Regions from separate parts of the Dyella sp. 2RAB6 genome, predicted to be linked through region 1. Evidence: predicted binding sites of a transcription regulator. Region 1 holds the regulator's gene; each other region holds the start of a gene.
What was found. Region 1 encodes FliA, which starts transcription of late flagellar genes. Its sites were predicted from a motif close to TAAAGTTTNNCNNNCNNNGGCCGATAA; they were not measured.
Positions count from the first base shown of each region.

Region 2: the regulator FliA is predicted to act here: its motif matches at 1,418-1,444, upstream of AB4083_RS11100 (methyl-accepting chemotaxis protein).
Region 3: the regulator FliA is predicted to act here: its motif matches at 1,727-1,753, upstream of AB4083_RS09120 (HDOD domain-containing protein).

Region 1 is NZ_JBFRGP010000007.1:67,806-72,865, reverse strand. It holds gene flhA (flagellar biosynthesis protein FlhA) at 1-151, shown strand, start outside; gene flhF (flagellar biosynthesis protein FlhF) at 185-1,510, shown strand; gene AB4083_RS12585 (MinD/ParA family protein) at 1,507-2,469, shown strand; gene AB4083_RS12580 (RNA polymerase sigma factor FliA) at 2,466-3,245, shown strand; gene cheY (chemotaxis response regulator CheY) at 3,443-3,850, shown strand; gene AB4083_RS12570 (protein phosphatase CheZ) at 3,847-4,485, shown strand; gene AB4083_RS12565 (chemotaxis protein CheA) at 4,499-5,060, shown strand, end outside.
Region 2 is NZ_JBFRGP010000005.1:259,538-264,597, reverse strand. It holds gene AB4083_RS11100 (methyl-accepting chemotaxis protein) at 1-1,381, opposite strand, end outside; gene AB4083_RS11095 (RcnB family protein) at 1,613-2,080, shown strand; gene AB4083_RS11090 (sodium-translocating pyrophosphatase) at 2,272-4,323, shown strand; gene AB4083_RS11085 (TonB-dependent receptor) at 4,756-5,060, shown strand, end outside.
Region 3 is NZ_JBFRGP010000004.1:285,482-290,541, forward strand. It holds gene AB4083_RS09110 (class I SAM-dependent methyltransferase) at 1-327, shown strand, start outside; gene AB4083_RS09115 (oxidoreductase-like domain-containing protein) at 368-538, shown strand; gene AB4083_RS09120 (HDOD domain-containing protein) at 632-1,681, opposite strand; gene AB4083_RS09125 (LLM class flavin-dependent oxidoreductase) at 1,870-2,868, shown strand; gene AB4083_RS09130 (DUF72 domain-containing protein) at 2,972-3,808, opposite strand; gene AB4083_RS09135 (TolB family protein) at 3,951-4,934, shown strand; gene AB4083_RS09140 (serine hydrolase) at 5,032-5,060, shown strand, end outside.

The DNA of each region.
Region 1 (5,060 bases):
CGGCGAACCGGCGGTGCTGCTGGTCGCGCCGCAGCTGCGGCCGTGGCTCGCGCGCTTCACTCGCCACGTGGCACAGAACCTGCACGTACTGGCCTACAACGAGGTGCCCGACAACCGTCGGGTGCGTTTGGTGCAGGCGCTGGGACGCTGATCCGGCGCGCTGGAATAGGGGTTGAAGCTACCGATGAAGATCAAGCGTTTCGTTGCCGCGGACATGCGCCAGGCCATGCGCGAAGTGCGCGAGGAACAAGGCCCCGACGCGGTCATTCTTTCCACGCGCCGCCTGGACGAGGGCGTGGAGATCATCGCCGCCGTCGACTACGACGAGTCGCTGGTGCGCGAAGCCGCGCGCTCGGGCGAACCGTTGCCGACCGAGGTGCACATCGTGCGCGAGCGTGCGCCGGAAGCGCCGGCGCTGCCGCCGAAGCCGCGGCGTGCGCCGGTCGCTGCACCAGTGGCCGCATCGGTGGCGCGCGCACCTGCTGTCGCCGCCCCCATCGTGGCAGCAGCACCGGTCGCCGCTCCCGTGGCCACGCCCGCCGACCCGGCGCCGCTGCACCCGATGGTGGAGCAGGCCGCGCTCGACACCGCGCGCATGCGCGCCGAATTGGGCAGCCTGCGCGAACTGCTGGAATCGCAAATGGCGTCGCTGGCCTGGAACGACCTGCAGCGCCGCCACCCGCTGCGCGGCCGCGTGCTGCGCGACATGACGCGCATCGGCATCGAACCCGATGTGGCGCGCCGCCTAGCCGACGAACTGCCCGACCGGCTCAGCGCCGATCAGGCGCGCTACCTGCCGCTGGGTGTGCTCAGCCGCAGCCTCGCCATCACCGGCTACGACCTCGCCGCCAGCGGCGGCGTGGTGGCCCTGGTCGGGCCGACCGGCGTAGGCAAGACGACCACCATCGCCAAGCTCGCCGCACGCGCGGTGCTGCGCCATGGCGCGTCGCAGGTGGCCCTGGTCAGCACCGACAACTACCGCATCGGCGCCGCCGCGCAGCTGGAGCACTACGGCCGCCTGCTCGGCACCCGCGTGTTCCCCGCGCACGATGCCGAGAGCCTGCGCGAAGTGCTCGACGTGCTGCGTGGCCGCCGCGTGGTGCTGGTCGATACGGCCGGCGTGGCCGGCAGCGATCCGCGGCTGGAACAGCAGATGCAACTGCTGCGCGCCGCCGGCGAGCTGCGCACCTGCCTGGTGCTGGCGGCCAACGCGCAGGCGCAGGCGATCGACGACATGCTGCGCGCCTTCCTGCCGCAGCAGCCGCAGGCCTGCATTCTTACCAAGCTGGACGAGGCGCCCAGCCTTGGCGGCGCGCTGTCCGCGCTGATCCGCCACCGCCTGCCGCTGGACTACACCACCGACGGCCAGCGCGTGCCCGAAGACCTCGCCACCGCCGATGCGCGCGTGCTGGTGTGCCGCGCCGCGCAGGTGCTGAAGGGCAATGCGCCGGCCGTGGACGAAGGCTATATGGCCGAGCGCTTCGGCATGGCCATGGCGGGCGCACGATGACCACCCTGGCGATGAACCAGGCCTGGGGCCTGAGCAATCTGTTTTCGGCGTTCCATTCGCCGGGCGAGGGCGAGGCGCGTCCGCTCGCGACGAGCTCCGGCAATTCGCTGCCGGCCGCACCGCCGCGCCGCTGCCGCGCGATCGCGGTGGCAGGCGGCAAGGGTGGCGTGGGCAAGTCGACCGTGGCGGTGAATCTCGGCATGACGCTGGCCATGGCCGGGCGCGAGGTGGCGCTGCTGGATGCGGACCTGGGCCTGGCCAACCTCGACGTGCTGCTGGGGCTGCAGCCGTCGCGGCATATCGGCCACCTGCTCGACGGCAGCTGCACGCTGAGCGAGCTGATGCTGCCGGCACCGCATGGCTTGAAGGTGATCCCGGCCGGCTCCGGCGCGCGGCGCCTGGCCCAGCTCGACACGCGCGAGCACGCGGCGGTGATCCGCGCCTTCGACGAACTGCCCGATCCGCCGGAATTCCTGATCGTCGACACCGCCGCCGGCGTGGCCGACAACGTGGTGATGTTCGCCGCGGCGGCCGACGACGTGGTGCTGGTGGTCTGTGACGAACCGGCTTCGCTCACCGACGCTTATGCGTTGACCAAGGTACTCAGCCGCGACTTCTGCGTACGCCGCTTCCACGTGGTGGCCAACATGGTGCGCCACGCCGGCGAGGCGCGGCAGCTGTACGACAAGCTGGCGCGCGTATGCGACCGCTTCCTGGACGTGGCGCTCGATTTCATGGGTGCGGTGCCTTACGACGAACACCTGCGCCAGGCGATCCGGCGCCAGAGCGCGGTGGTGGACCTGTGGCCGGCCAGCCGGTCCGCACGGGGATTCAAGCAAATGGCGGGTGCGGTCGATACATGGGGAGAACCCCTGCGCACGGGTCGCGACCGCATCGCCTTTTTCGGCGGCCAGGTCGGCTTGGCGCCGGACCCGGTACGCGAGGGGGGTGCGAGATGAGCGTGGCTTCCGAATATCTGCAACTGCAACGAGAAAGCACGGAGGAGATGGTGCGTCGGCACGCTCCGCTGGTGCGCCGCATCGCCTATCACCTGATGGGCCGGCTGCCGCCCAGCGTGGACGTGGACGACCTGGTGCAGGCCGGCATGATCGGCCTGCTGGAAGCGGCGCGGAACTATGCGACCGACCGCCTGGCCAGCTTCGAGACGTATGCGGGCATCCGCATCCGCGGCGCCATGCTGGACGAGCTGCGCAAGACCGATTGGACGCCGCGCTCGGTGCACCGCAAGTTGCGCGAAGTCTCCGAGGTGGTGCGCCAGATCGAGAACGAGACGGGCGCCGACGCCACCGACGCCGAAGTGATCCGGCGGCTGGGCATCGACGCGCAGGAGTACCACCAGATCCTGGCCGACGCGGCCAGCGCGCGCCTGCTCAGTCTGTCCGCACCGGAGGACGACGAGGACGGCGCCGCGCTCGACGTGGCCGACCAGGACGGGCTGGGACCGCAGGACCGCTTCGAGCAGGAAGGCATGCGCGGGGCCCTGGTCGAGGCGATCGGTGGTTTGCCGGAACGCGAGCAGCTGGTGATGTCGCTGTACTACGAGCAGGAACTGAATTTGAAGGAGATCGGTGCCGTGCTCGGCGTAACGGAATCGCGGGTGTGCCAGATCCATGGGCAGGCGCTGATCCGGTTGCGTGCGCGGATGACGGGCTGGCGCGAGCAGGGTGCGGCAGGCGATAGCGGCAAGCCGAAGAAGTTGAAGGGTACGGGTTAAAGCCAGCGCTCCAAGGCTTGCACCCTTCTCCCTCCGGCGACCCGAAGGTAGTCCCCGTGGGAGAGAAGGTGGCGGCAGCCGGATGAGGGTTCGGGCGAAGTGGAACGCACCACTCCGCCCGAACCCTCACCCCAACCCCTCTCCCGGAGGGAGAGGGGCTTTAACCACACGCGAGCTAAAGATCTGGAGAGAGGCGTTTGGACAAGAACATGAAAATCCTCGTGGTGGACGACTTCTCCACCATGCGGCGCATCGTGCGCAACCTGCTGGTGGAGCTGGGCTTCACCAATGCGCTGATCCAGGAAGCCGACGACGGCGTCAACGCCATGGCGATCCTCAAGCAGCAATCGTTCGACATGGTCGTGACCGACTGGAACATGCCGAACATGACCGGCATCGACCTGCTGCGCGCGATCCGCGCCGAGCCCGCGCTGAAGGGGCTGCCGGTGCTGATGGTCACCGCCGAGAACAACCGCGACCAGATCATCGCCGCCGCCCAGGCCGGCGTGAACGGTTACATCGTCAAGCCCTTCACGGCGGTCACGCTGAAGGAAAAGCTGGACAAGATCTTCGAGCGGCTTGCCGCGCAAGGAGCAAGCGCATGAGCGCCGTGATGGTCACCCCGATGAGCGCGGCGCTGCCGCAGGAAGTGCAGGAACTGCTGGCCAGCCCCGACGGCGCCACCTTCGAAGTGGCGCTGGACACCATGGTGCGCCAGCGCGAGCAGCACCTGTTCCGTGCGCTGGGCCTGCTGGCCCGCGATCTGCACGAAGCCGTGCGCCGCCTCGGCGGCGAGCTGGCCCAGGAAGGCGTGCCCGACAGCGTGGCCGACGCGCGCCAGAACCTGCACGACGTGCTGGAGATGAGCGCCAAGGCCGCGCACCGCAGCATCGATTTCGCCGAACGCATGCGCCCGCAGGCCACCGCGCTGGAGAACCGCGCCGATACGGTGCTGGCCGGCGGCGGCGACGCACCGGTGGCGGCGCTGGCGACGGAAGCGCGCCAGTTCGCCGCGCAGTGCCGCGAAGGCCTGTCCGACATGGTGATGGCGCAGTCCTGGCAGGATCTTTCCGGCCAGCGCATCAAGAAGGTCGCCACCTTTATCGGCAGCGTGGAATCCTCGCTGCTGGAACTGGTGCGCCTGACCGGCGCGCTGGCCGGCGGCGAAGCGCCGGTGGCCGCGGCCAAGGTGTCCAGCCAGGACGAGGCGGACCGCCTGCTCAGCGAATTCGGTTTCTGAGCGCGAGGGCCTGATGGATCCCTCTCTCGACAGCGAGCTGCGCGACGATTTCCTGGTCGAGGCCGGGGAACTGGTGCAGCGCCTGGGCGAACAGCTGGTGGCGCTGGAAGCGGCGCCGCGCGACGCCGAACTGCTCAATGCCGTGTTCCGCGCCTTCCATACGGTGAAGGGCGGCGCGGGCTTTCTCGGCATCGATCCGATGGTGCAGCTATGCCATCACGCCGAGGATCTGCTCAATGAAGCGCGCTCCGGCCACGTGCTGATCGATGCCGCGCGGATGGATGCGCTGCTGGAAGCGCTGGACCTGGTCAACGCGATGATGGCCGCGCTGGCGGCATCGAGCGAGATGCCGGTGGCGCCTGCTGCCTTGCTGCTGCGCTTGCAGCCGCATGCGGCGCGCGCACCGGCTCCGGCGCCTGCTCCCATGCCGGCGCCTGCGCCGGTGGCGGAAGAGGGCGGCAGCATCGACGACAGCGAGTTCGAGGCGCTGCTCGACAGCCTTTACGGCATGGGCGGCGCGCCAGGAGCGCCGGTGCAGCCGCCCGCGTCCGAGATGATCGACGACACGGAATTCG
Region 2 (5,060 bases), on a different contig from region 1:
ACACTTCCACTGCACTCTCCACGATGCGCTCCAGCACCTGGGCCGAACGGTCGGCCAGGACCGCGCCGGCCTCGACCGTGCTTCGGCTGTCTTCGATCAGATGCCGGATATCGCGCGCCGCCTCGGCGCTGCGCTGGGCCAGCTGGCGCACCTTGTCGGCGACCACTGCGAAGCTGCGGCCGTGCTCGCCGGCGTGTGCGGCCTCCACTGTCGCATTGAGCGCCAGCAGGCGCGTCTGGAAGGCCAGCGTGTCGATCGCGCCGACGATATCGGTCATGCGTCGGTTGGCCGCATCGATGGCATCGACCGAGCGCATCGTCTGCGCCACCAGTCCGCTGCCGTCCTCGGCCTGCAGCCGTGCGGCGGCGGCGAGGCGATCGGCCAAAGCCGCGCTGTCGGCATTGCGGCGCACGGCATCGGTGACCTGGCTCATCGAGGCGCCGGTGCCGGCGAGGCTTTCCGCCTGCGCCTGGGTGCGCTGGCGCAAGGTGTCATTGCCATGGGCCAGGCGATCGGCCGCGTGTGTCACGCCGGCGGCGTTCTGCTGCACCTGGCGGACGACCACGGCCAGGCGCCGGTCCATGCGCTGCAGCGCGCGCAGCAAGCTGCCTATCTCGTCGTGATGGCCGGGCTCGATGGCGTGGCCAAGCTCGCCGTCGGCAATGCGCTGCGTCACCGTCACCGCCTGGCCCAGCGAGCGGGTGACGGTGCGGATCAGCAAGCTGTCGACCAGCGCCGCCGCGCCCAGCCCCGACAGCAGCACGGCGAGCAGCACCGCCAGCGCGCGCCGGCTTTCCCGATGCGCGTCCGCAGCCGCGGCATCGCCCGCCTGCAAAGCTTTGGCGAACAGATTGGCGAAGTCGGCATGCAGCGGCACGAAGGCCGGCTGCACATCCGAGGCGATCTGCACCTGGGCGATGTCGTATTGCTCGGCCTCCAGTTGCTTGATCGCCTCGTCGACTATTTGTTCGGCCGCCTTGCGGTGGGCGTCGGTCACACCGAGCAATTGCGCTTCCTGGCGCGCCAGGCCGCTGGCTTGCAGATGCTTCCAGGTCCGCTCGATATCGACACGATTGGACTGGATCAAGGTCTTGGCCTCGTCCAGCGCCGAGGGCAGGCGCGTGAGGCCGGCATGGGTCAGAGCATTGAGGCTGTCGTTGTAGTCGTTCTGGATACGGCCTACGTCAGAGACGGGACTGAGCGCGTCGGCGACCAACGCGCCCATGCGCCGGTCGGCATGCAGCAGCGCCCATACCGCGGCGCTGCCGACCAGCAGCATCAGCAGCAACAGGCCGCCCAGCCGCAGGATCAGGCGGGCACGCAGGGAAAGCGCAGGCGACGCTGCCCACCGGGGGCGGGCCAGGGTCAGGGGAAAACGCATGGGTGACCTTTGCTTGGGGAGCGGGGGATGGCCCCTGCATCGGCCGGACGATGCAGCGCTTTAGGAAAAATCTTGTTTTAAATCAATTATTTCAATTCGATATAACAACGGTGTCGCCAGGGTGACACGGCTGACCGCCAGATGAAGGTCCTGTGACGGATAAGCCCCGGCGTTCAGACGCAGCTTTCTACGATCTTTCATAACGACGGCAGTCCGTCGGGAGGAGCGCATATGAAGACTCTGACCAAACAGTTCCTCGGCAAGCTGGCCCTGATCGCCGGCCTGCTGCTGGCCGGCAGCGGCGTCGCGCTGGCCGACAACGACCACGGCCGCGAGCACGATCGCGGCGATCGCGGCGACCGCCATGGCCACTACGACCGCGACCGCGGACACGGCAACTGGGAGCGCCGGGACTGGAGCCATCGGGATGGCGGCCGCCGTGACTGGGACCGCCGCGACCACTGGCGTGGCCCGGACCGCGGCTGGCACGACGACCGCCGCTACTACGGCGGCCACTATCGCCCTCACCATCGCTGGGCGCGCGGCGAGCGCTACTACGGTCCGGTCTATGTGGTGAACGACTACCGCTACTACCGCCTGCGCTCGCCGCCGTACGGCTATCACTGGGTGCGCGATGACGGCGGCTATCTGCTGGTGGCCGTGGGTACCGGCATCATCCTGGACATGGTGCTCAACTAAGCAGCCACCACGCGGAGCAGGTGAAGGCGGTGTCTACGGACACCGCCTTTTTCTTGCGCTCATGCGCGGCCCGCACACACCGCATCGGCATATGCGTTGCGTCGCACAACATAAGCCCCGCCGACCTCTGCCTATACTCGCCGGACCCGCCCGCAAAGGGCGGTCACTACAACCGGGATGGGGAGGCTTCGATGCTGCAGCAGTATGGCTTGTGGATCGTGCTTGCATGTGCGGTCGTGGCAGTTCTGTATGGCGCGCTCTCGGTGCGCTGGATTTTGGCGAAATCACCGGGCAACGAGCGCATGCAGGAGATCGCCGCGGCGATCCAGCAAGGTGCACGGGCCTATCTCAACCGACAGTACGCCACCATCGGTGCCGTCGGCCTGGTGCTGTTCTTCGTCGTCGGCCTGGCCCTGGACTGGGGCACGGCAATCGGTTTCGCCATCGGCGCGGTGCTGTCCGGCGCCACCGGCTATATCGGCATGAACGTCTCGGTACGCGCCAATGTGCGCACCGCCGAAGCGGCACGCGAAGGGCTGGCCTCGGCGCTCAACGTGGCGTTCCGCGGCGGTGCGATCACCGGCATGCTGGTGGTCGGCCTGGCGTTGATGGGCGTGGCCGCGTACTACGCGGTACTGCGCCATCTCGGCTACGAGAGCATGCATGCCCTGCATGCGCTGGTCGGCCTGGCCTTCGGCTCTTCGCTGATCTCGATCTTCGCGCGCCTGGGCGGCGGCATCTTCACCAAGGGCGCGGACGTCGGCGCCGACCTGGTCGGCAAGGTCGAAGCCGGTATTCCCGAGGACGACCCGCGCAACCCGGCGGTGATCGCCGACAACGTGGGCGACAACGTGGGCGACTGCGCCGGCATGGCCGCCGACCTGTTCGAAACCTACGCGGTGACCCTGATCGCGACCATGCTGCTGGGCGGCGTGATGGCCGAGCAGACCGGCGCCAACGGCGTGCTGTTTCCGCTGCTGCTGGGCGGCGCCTCGATCCTCGCCTCGGTGGTCGGCACCTTCTTCGTGCGCTCGCGCCCGGGCGGCAAGATCATGAATGCGCTATATGCCGGCGTGGCGGTCTCCGCCGTGCTCGCGGCAATCATGTTCTGGCCGATCACCAGCCAGCTGATGGCCGAGTCGGCGTTTGGCGTCGGCAAGCTCTACGGCTGCGCGCTGATCGGCCTGGCCCTGACCGGCGCGATGGTGGTGATCACCGAGTACTACACCGCCACCGAATATGCCCCGGTGCGCCACGTGGCGCAGGCTTCCACCACCGGCCATGCCACCAACATCATCGCGGGCATCGGCGTGTCGATGAAGTCCACCGCGCTGCCGGTACTGGCGGTGTGCGCGGCGATCTGGGGCGCGTTCGCGCTGGCCGGCCTGTACGGCATCGCCATCGCCGCCACGGCCATGCTCAGCATGACCGGCATGGTGGTGGCGCTGGACGCCTACGGCCCGATCACCGACAACGCCGGCGGCATCGCCGAGATGGCCGAGCTGCCGCCGGAAGTGCGCGGCGTCACCGACCCGCTCGACGCGGTGGGCAACACCACCAAGGCGGTGACCAAGGGTTATGCGATCGGCTCGGCCGGCCTGGCCGCGCTGGTGCTGTTCGCCGACTACACGCACAACCTCAGCCAGCATCTCGGGATCAGCGACTTCCGCTTCGACCTGTCCAACCACTACGTGATCATCGGCCTGCTGATCGGCGGCCTGATCCCCTACCTGTTCGGCGCGATGGCGATGGAAGCCGTGGGCCGCGCGGCGGGCTCAGTGGTGGAAGAGGTGCGCCGCCAGTTCCGCGAGATCAAGGGCATCATGGAAGGCACCACCAAGCCGGACTACTCGCGCGCGGTGGACATGCTGACCAAGTCGGCGATCAAGGAAATGCTGGTGCCCTCGCTGCTGCCGGTGCTGGTGCCGGTGCTGGTGGTGTTCGGCTTCAAGTGGCTGGGCGGCGCCGAGGCCGGCGCGCAGGCGCTGGGCGGCGTGCTGATCGGCACCATCGTCACCGGCCTGTTCGTGGCCATCTCGATGACCACCGGCGGCGGCGCCTGGGATAACGCCAAGAAGTACATCGAGGACGGCCACCACGGCGGCAAGGGTTCGGATGCGCACAAGGCCGCCGTCACCGGCGACACCGTGGGCGATCCTTACAAGGACACCGCCGGCCCGGCGGTGAACCCGCTGATCAAGATCATCAACATCGTGGCGCTGCTGCTGATTCCGCTGCTCTGAATCCGGCACGCATTTAGACGTCCAAATTCTGGACGTCCAGACCAGAAAGCGGCCCGCACGGGCCGCTTTTTCTTTGGCCGTCACATTCACGCAAGCGGATAGCAAGTTCGCCGTAAGTTTCAGCGATCGCCACGCAAGGCCCTACGGCAGCGCATGTCGTTGCAAACCATTGACGTCAAAGCACTGTGAAAAATACCTAGACGTTTTTTGTTACGAACATGTTGACCCTTTCGTAAGTCTTCGCTAGAACCGAAGTAGGCCGGAAGTCATCCGGCCAGGGGAAAAACGCAATCCCGACGCGCATTTCTGGTTCCTGGGGAGGGACCGGAGCAGGTTCTTGCGGCCTGTCGCACCCGGGATGCCTTTCTTCTTGACCGCGCGGCAACCCATGAACCGCGCTTTTCGAATCATCTCCTGGGGGAGTCTGTTGTAATGACCATCACCACTTTTTCGGCGTCCCGTTCGCTGCGTTATTCCGCACTGACGCTCGCCATGGGCCTCGCGTTCGCCAGCACCGGCGCGCTCGCGCAGTCCAATACCACCGGCTCGATCTTCGGCCAGGTGGCCGCCAAGCAAGGCACCACCGTCGTCGCCGAGAACACCGAGAACGGCTTCAGCCGCACCGTCAGCGTCGACGACAGCGGCCGCTACCGCTTCTCCACCCTGCCGGTGGGCAAGTACAAGGTGACCCTGCAGAACAACGGCAGCACCGTCAGCAGCCGCGACAACATCGTGGT
Region 3 (5,060 bases), on a different contig from region 1:
AACTACCACGACTATCCGGACAAGTTCATGGGCAGCATCGATCCGGCGGTGCTCAACAAACAGGTATTCGATGCGCTCAAGCCGGGTGGCTTGTTCGTGATCGTCGATCACGTGGCCGAAGCCGGCTCCGGCATGCGCGACATCGAGACGCTGCATCGCATCGATCCGGCCATCGTGAAGAAGCAGGTGGAAGCGGCCGGCTTCGTGTTCGATGGCGAGAGCAACGTGCTGCGCAATCCCGCCGACACGCACGGCATCAAGGTGTTCGACAAATCCATCCGCGGCCATACCGATCAGTTCGTGTACCGGTTCCGCAAGCCGGGTTGAGCGGTTGACCGATTCTGACGAGCAAGCGCCAGGAGGCTCCGTGCCTCCTGGCGATCCACGGCCGGTAAAGCCCATCGAGCCCGATGCGCTCGACTGCTGCGGCGAGGGCTGCGTGCCCTGCATCTACGATCTCTACGAAGCAGCGCTGGACCGTTACAAGGCCGCGCTGGCGGCGTGGCTGGAACGCCATCCGGAAGCGCCGAAGGATTAAAGCCACGAACGAGTTGCGACCCCGTCACCCCAGCTTGACCAGCTTCGCTGTTGAGAAGCGCCTCGCTGGGGTGACGGTGGTTTTCTCGCGAGTCTAGAAGCCTTTCTCGCGCGGCACCGAATCGAACTGGTGCTGCAGGTCCTGCTGGCAGCGCGCGACCTGCGCGGGTGCGAAGCGCGCCGGCCAGGCTTCGCTCAGATCGGGCATGCTGTCGAGCGCGCGATGGTCGCGCAGCAATTGCGCCATCGACAGGTAATGCGCCACGTGCAAGGTCTTGCCCAGCGGCGAGAGTGTTTCGGGCGCTTGCTCCTGCGCGTGTTCCGACAGCGCCTGGATCACCGCGCCGGGCAGGTCCCAATGGCGCGCGGCACGCAAGGTCAGGCTCGCACCCAGTTGCGCGCAAGCATCGAGGAAGACCGGGCTCAGCGTGTCGGGCCTGGCGATCTCCTCCATGCTCAGCAGGTGGATCATCGCGCCGGTGCCGGTATTGCACACGATGCCGGCGAGATAGGCCTCGAACGGATCGCAGCCGGCGAACTTGCCGAGAAAGGCGCTGGCATGCGCGCAGCGTTCGGCGTGGTCCCACAGCCGCTGTCCCGCCACCAGGCCGTGCACGCCGGCGCTGGCCTGCAGGATCGGTTTCATCATGTGCTGGGTGGCGACGCGGCGCAGCCCGTCCTGGCCGAGCAGCACCACGGCGTGCTGCAGGCTCTGGATCGAATGCAGGGTGCGGTAGTAGATGCTGCGGCTCACCCGCATCACTTCGCCGACCAGCATCGGGTCGCGTCCGACCAGCCGTGCCAGCTCGGCGCCGGCGACGTCGTCGTTCTTCAGCGCCAGCAGCAGCTGCGGCAGCACCGCGGGCAGCCGCGGCAGGCTGCGCACGTCGAAGCGTTCGGCCACGATCTGCAGGCGCCGCTGCAGCGCGGCCTCGTTCGGGTTGGCGCCTTCGCGCGCATCGGGCAGGCCCAGCATGAAGCGCTGGAAGCGTTCGGCCAGCGCCGCCAGTTCGGGTGCAGGCGTGGGCACGGGCGGCGCGGCGGACACCGCCGGCATCCGTGCCGGGCGCTGGAACTGCGCGCGTGCCAGCGGCTGCACGGCGGGCAGGGGCGAGGGGGCGAAAAAGCGCCTTAGCCAATACATCGTGTCGTTCTCCCCAGCCGCCGCGGACGCGGTCTCCCCGCCGGGTTATCGGCGCTCCGGATGAAACCTGTAGATCGGGCGCGGCCCGGATCGCCCGCTTTGCAGGCTGGGCCACATTTTCTGTACCGGCGAGGCTGGCAATGCCCGGGTCCGCCCCCAGATCGGAAGCTTCGTCGCGAGGACACTCCATGATTCCGTTTTCCGTACTCGATCTGGCGCCGGTCACCCAGGGCAGCACGCCGGCGCAGGCCTTCGCCAACAGCCTGGACCTGGCCCGCCTGGCCGAGCGCCTGGGCTACCAGCGCTACTGGCTGGCCGAGCACCACAACATGCCCGGCATCGCCAGCGCCGCCACCTCGGTGCTGATCGGCCACATCGCCGGCGGTACCTCGACCATCCGCGTCGGCGCCGGCGGCATCATGCTGCCCAATCACGCGCCGCTGCAGGTAGCCGAGCAGTTCGGCACGCTGGCCTCGCTGTATCCCGGACGGATCGACCTGGGCCTGGGCCGCGCGCCCGGTACGGACCAGCCGACGGCGCGCGCGCTGCGCCGCTATTACGAGAGCGCGGATGCCTTCCCCGAGGACGTGCAGGAATTGCTGATGTATTTCCAGCCCGCGCAGCCGGGGCAACCGGTGCGTGCGGTGCCCGGCGCGGGAATCGACGTGCCGGTGTGGATTCTCGGTTCCAGCCTGTTCGGTGCGCGCCTGGCCGCGGCGCTGGGCCTGCCGTATGCATTCGCCTCGCACTTCGCGCCGGATGCGATGGACGAGGCGCTGGCTCTGTATCGACGCGACTTCAGGCCGTCGGAACGATTGGCGCGACCGCACGCGATGCTGGGCATCAATGTGATCGCGGCAGAAAGCGATGCGGAAGCGCGCCGCCTGTTCACCACCCAGCAGCAGAGCTTCATCAATCTGCGCCGCGGCATGCCGGGGCTGATTCCGCCGCCGATCGACGATATCGAGAACTATTGGGCGCCGGCGGAGAAGTTCGGCGTGGAGCGCGCGCTGGCCTGTTCGGTGGTCGGCGATGCGCGTTCGGTGCGCGAAGGCTTGCTTGCGTTTATCGAACGGCACCAGCCGGATGAGTTGATGATCACCGCGAACGTCTTCGAGCACGCCTTGCGGCGCAGGTCGTACGAGATGGTGGCGGCAATCCGCGAAGAACTCGCCGCCGCGGCCTAGGCCATACCGCCGGCGTAGGTTGGGGTGAGCCGCAGGCGAACCCCAACGTGTGCCACCGCCATGCGTATCGCAATGTTGGGGTTCGCCTGCGGCTCACCCCAACCTACGGCTGGCTATTGTCGACGCGCCCCTGCAGCGCCATCGCCGCGGCCGGATTCAGATGCTTCGCCGCACTGATGAAATAAATAAACACGTCGCGCGGCTCCGCCTTCGCCAGCGGCGCCGCGAAGTGCGGCAGCTCTTCGCAATCTTCCCCGCGCGCCCAGCGGTGCGCACGATCCGCCCACGCATCCAGTGCATCGGCGGGATAACCCGCCGCTTCGCCATCCGCACTACGCATCAGCCGCGCATAGCTGAAATCGCCGGTCAGGTCGGCGAGATTCGGATACTCCGGCGAATCGGTGTACACCGTGGGAATGCGCTGGGCGCGCGCCAGCGTCACATACGCTGCGCTGAGAAAACTGCGGTGGCGCACTTCCAATACGTGGCGCAGCGGCTTGCCGTTCAAGCTGCGCGGCAGCAGTTCGAGAAACGCGGCGATGTCGTCCGCATCGAAGGCGCGCGACGGCGGCAGTTGCCACAGGATCGGCCCCAGCCGATCGCCCATCTCCGCCAGGCCGCCATGCACGAAGCTGTCGATGCCTTTGCCGGTGGCGGCCAGGCGCTTTCCTTCCGTGACGTAGCGCGGCGCTTTCAAGGAAAACACAAACCCTTCCGGCGTCTCCGCCGCCCAGCGCCCATAGGTCTCGGCTTTCTGCGCGCCGTAATACGTGCCGTTGATCTCGATCGCGCGCAGGTGCCGGCTGGCGTATTCCAGCTCGCGGCGCTGGATCAGCCCATCCGGGTAGAAGTTCTTGCGCCAGGGCGCGTAGTTCCAGCCGCCGATGCCGGCGCGGATGCGTTCGGCGCGGGGCGTGGCGCTGCTGAAGAGATCGTCCATCGGTGGGGATCGCAGAGGTTGCGTGGGCGGCGATCATGCCATGGCCGCGCGTGAACCCGCGGTCGTGACTTCAGGCACGCGCCGCGCGCCGGGCCGAAGCGTATCCAGGCGCATTGCCGTTACGGCATCGACGGGTCCGTCCATGAAGCCGCTCGCTTACGCCTTGCTGTCCCTGGGTCTTGCCATGGCGGCGAACGCCATCGCCGATACGCGCGACGCCGCGCCGGAGATCTTCGCGCCGGGCGTGGTTTCCGGGCCCGCCAACGAAGACTCCGCGGCGTTCTCGCCGGACGGCCATACCGTGTTTTTCGATCGCATCAGCTGGCCCAATGCGGTGATCCTGGAATCGCACAAGATCGGCCACGCCTGGTCGGAGCCGAAGATCGCGCCGTTCTCCGGGCAATGGCTGGACCACGATCCGGCGATGGCGCCGGACGGCTCCTTTATCGTGTTCACTTCCAACCGCCCCGACACACCCGGCGGCAAGGCGCTGGACGGGGTGATGGCGAACGGCAAGGTGCAGCACGCGGCGGGCGGGCATCTGTGGCGGGTGGAGCGCAAGGGCGACGGCTGGGGCGAGCCGGTGCGCCTGCCGGATGCGGTCAACAGCAGCACGCGTACCTATGCACCCAGCATTGCCGCCGATGGCAGCGTGTATTTCCAGCGCCCCGGCGAAGACGACGATTTCCGCTTGTACCGTTCGCAATACAGCGGCGGCGCTTACCAGGCGCCCGAGCTGGTGGTGCTGGGCGATCCGGCGGCGCACAAGCTCGATCCGGCGGTCGCGCCGGATGAATCCTTCATCGTGTTCGACGCCGACTACGCGGGGAAGGGCAAGTCCGACCGCCTGTACATCGCCTTCCGCGAAGGCCGCGGCTGGGGTGCGCCGGTGGACCTCGGCGATGCGGTCAATGTCGGCGACCCCTGGGGCGCGCACCTGGGGCCCGACGGCCGCACGCTGTACTTCAGCAGCCATCGCGCGGAAAAGGTCAGCTATCCGCGTTCGCGCGAACAGGCCGAGAAGGACCTGGCGCGTATGCAGGCCTGGGACAACGCCAGCGAGAACATCTGGTCGGTGTCGCTGGCGCCGTGGCTGGAAGCCCGCGGCAAGGCTGCGCACGACTGAGTTGGCAAATGCCGGCAGCAGCCCCGTGACTTCCCGCGCTGGCGCCGGCGCGGCTTTGCCGCGATAGTTGGCCGCTTTCGCCAAGCTGGAGCCGACGATGTCCCGACCCGTCCTGTCCCTGCGCCT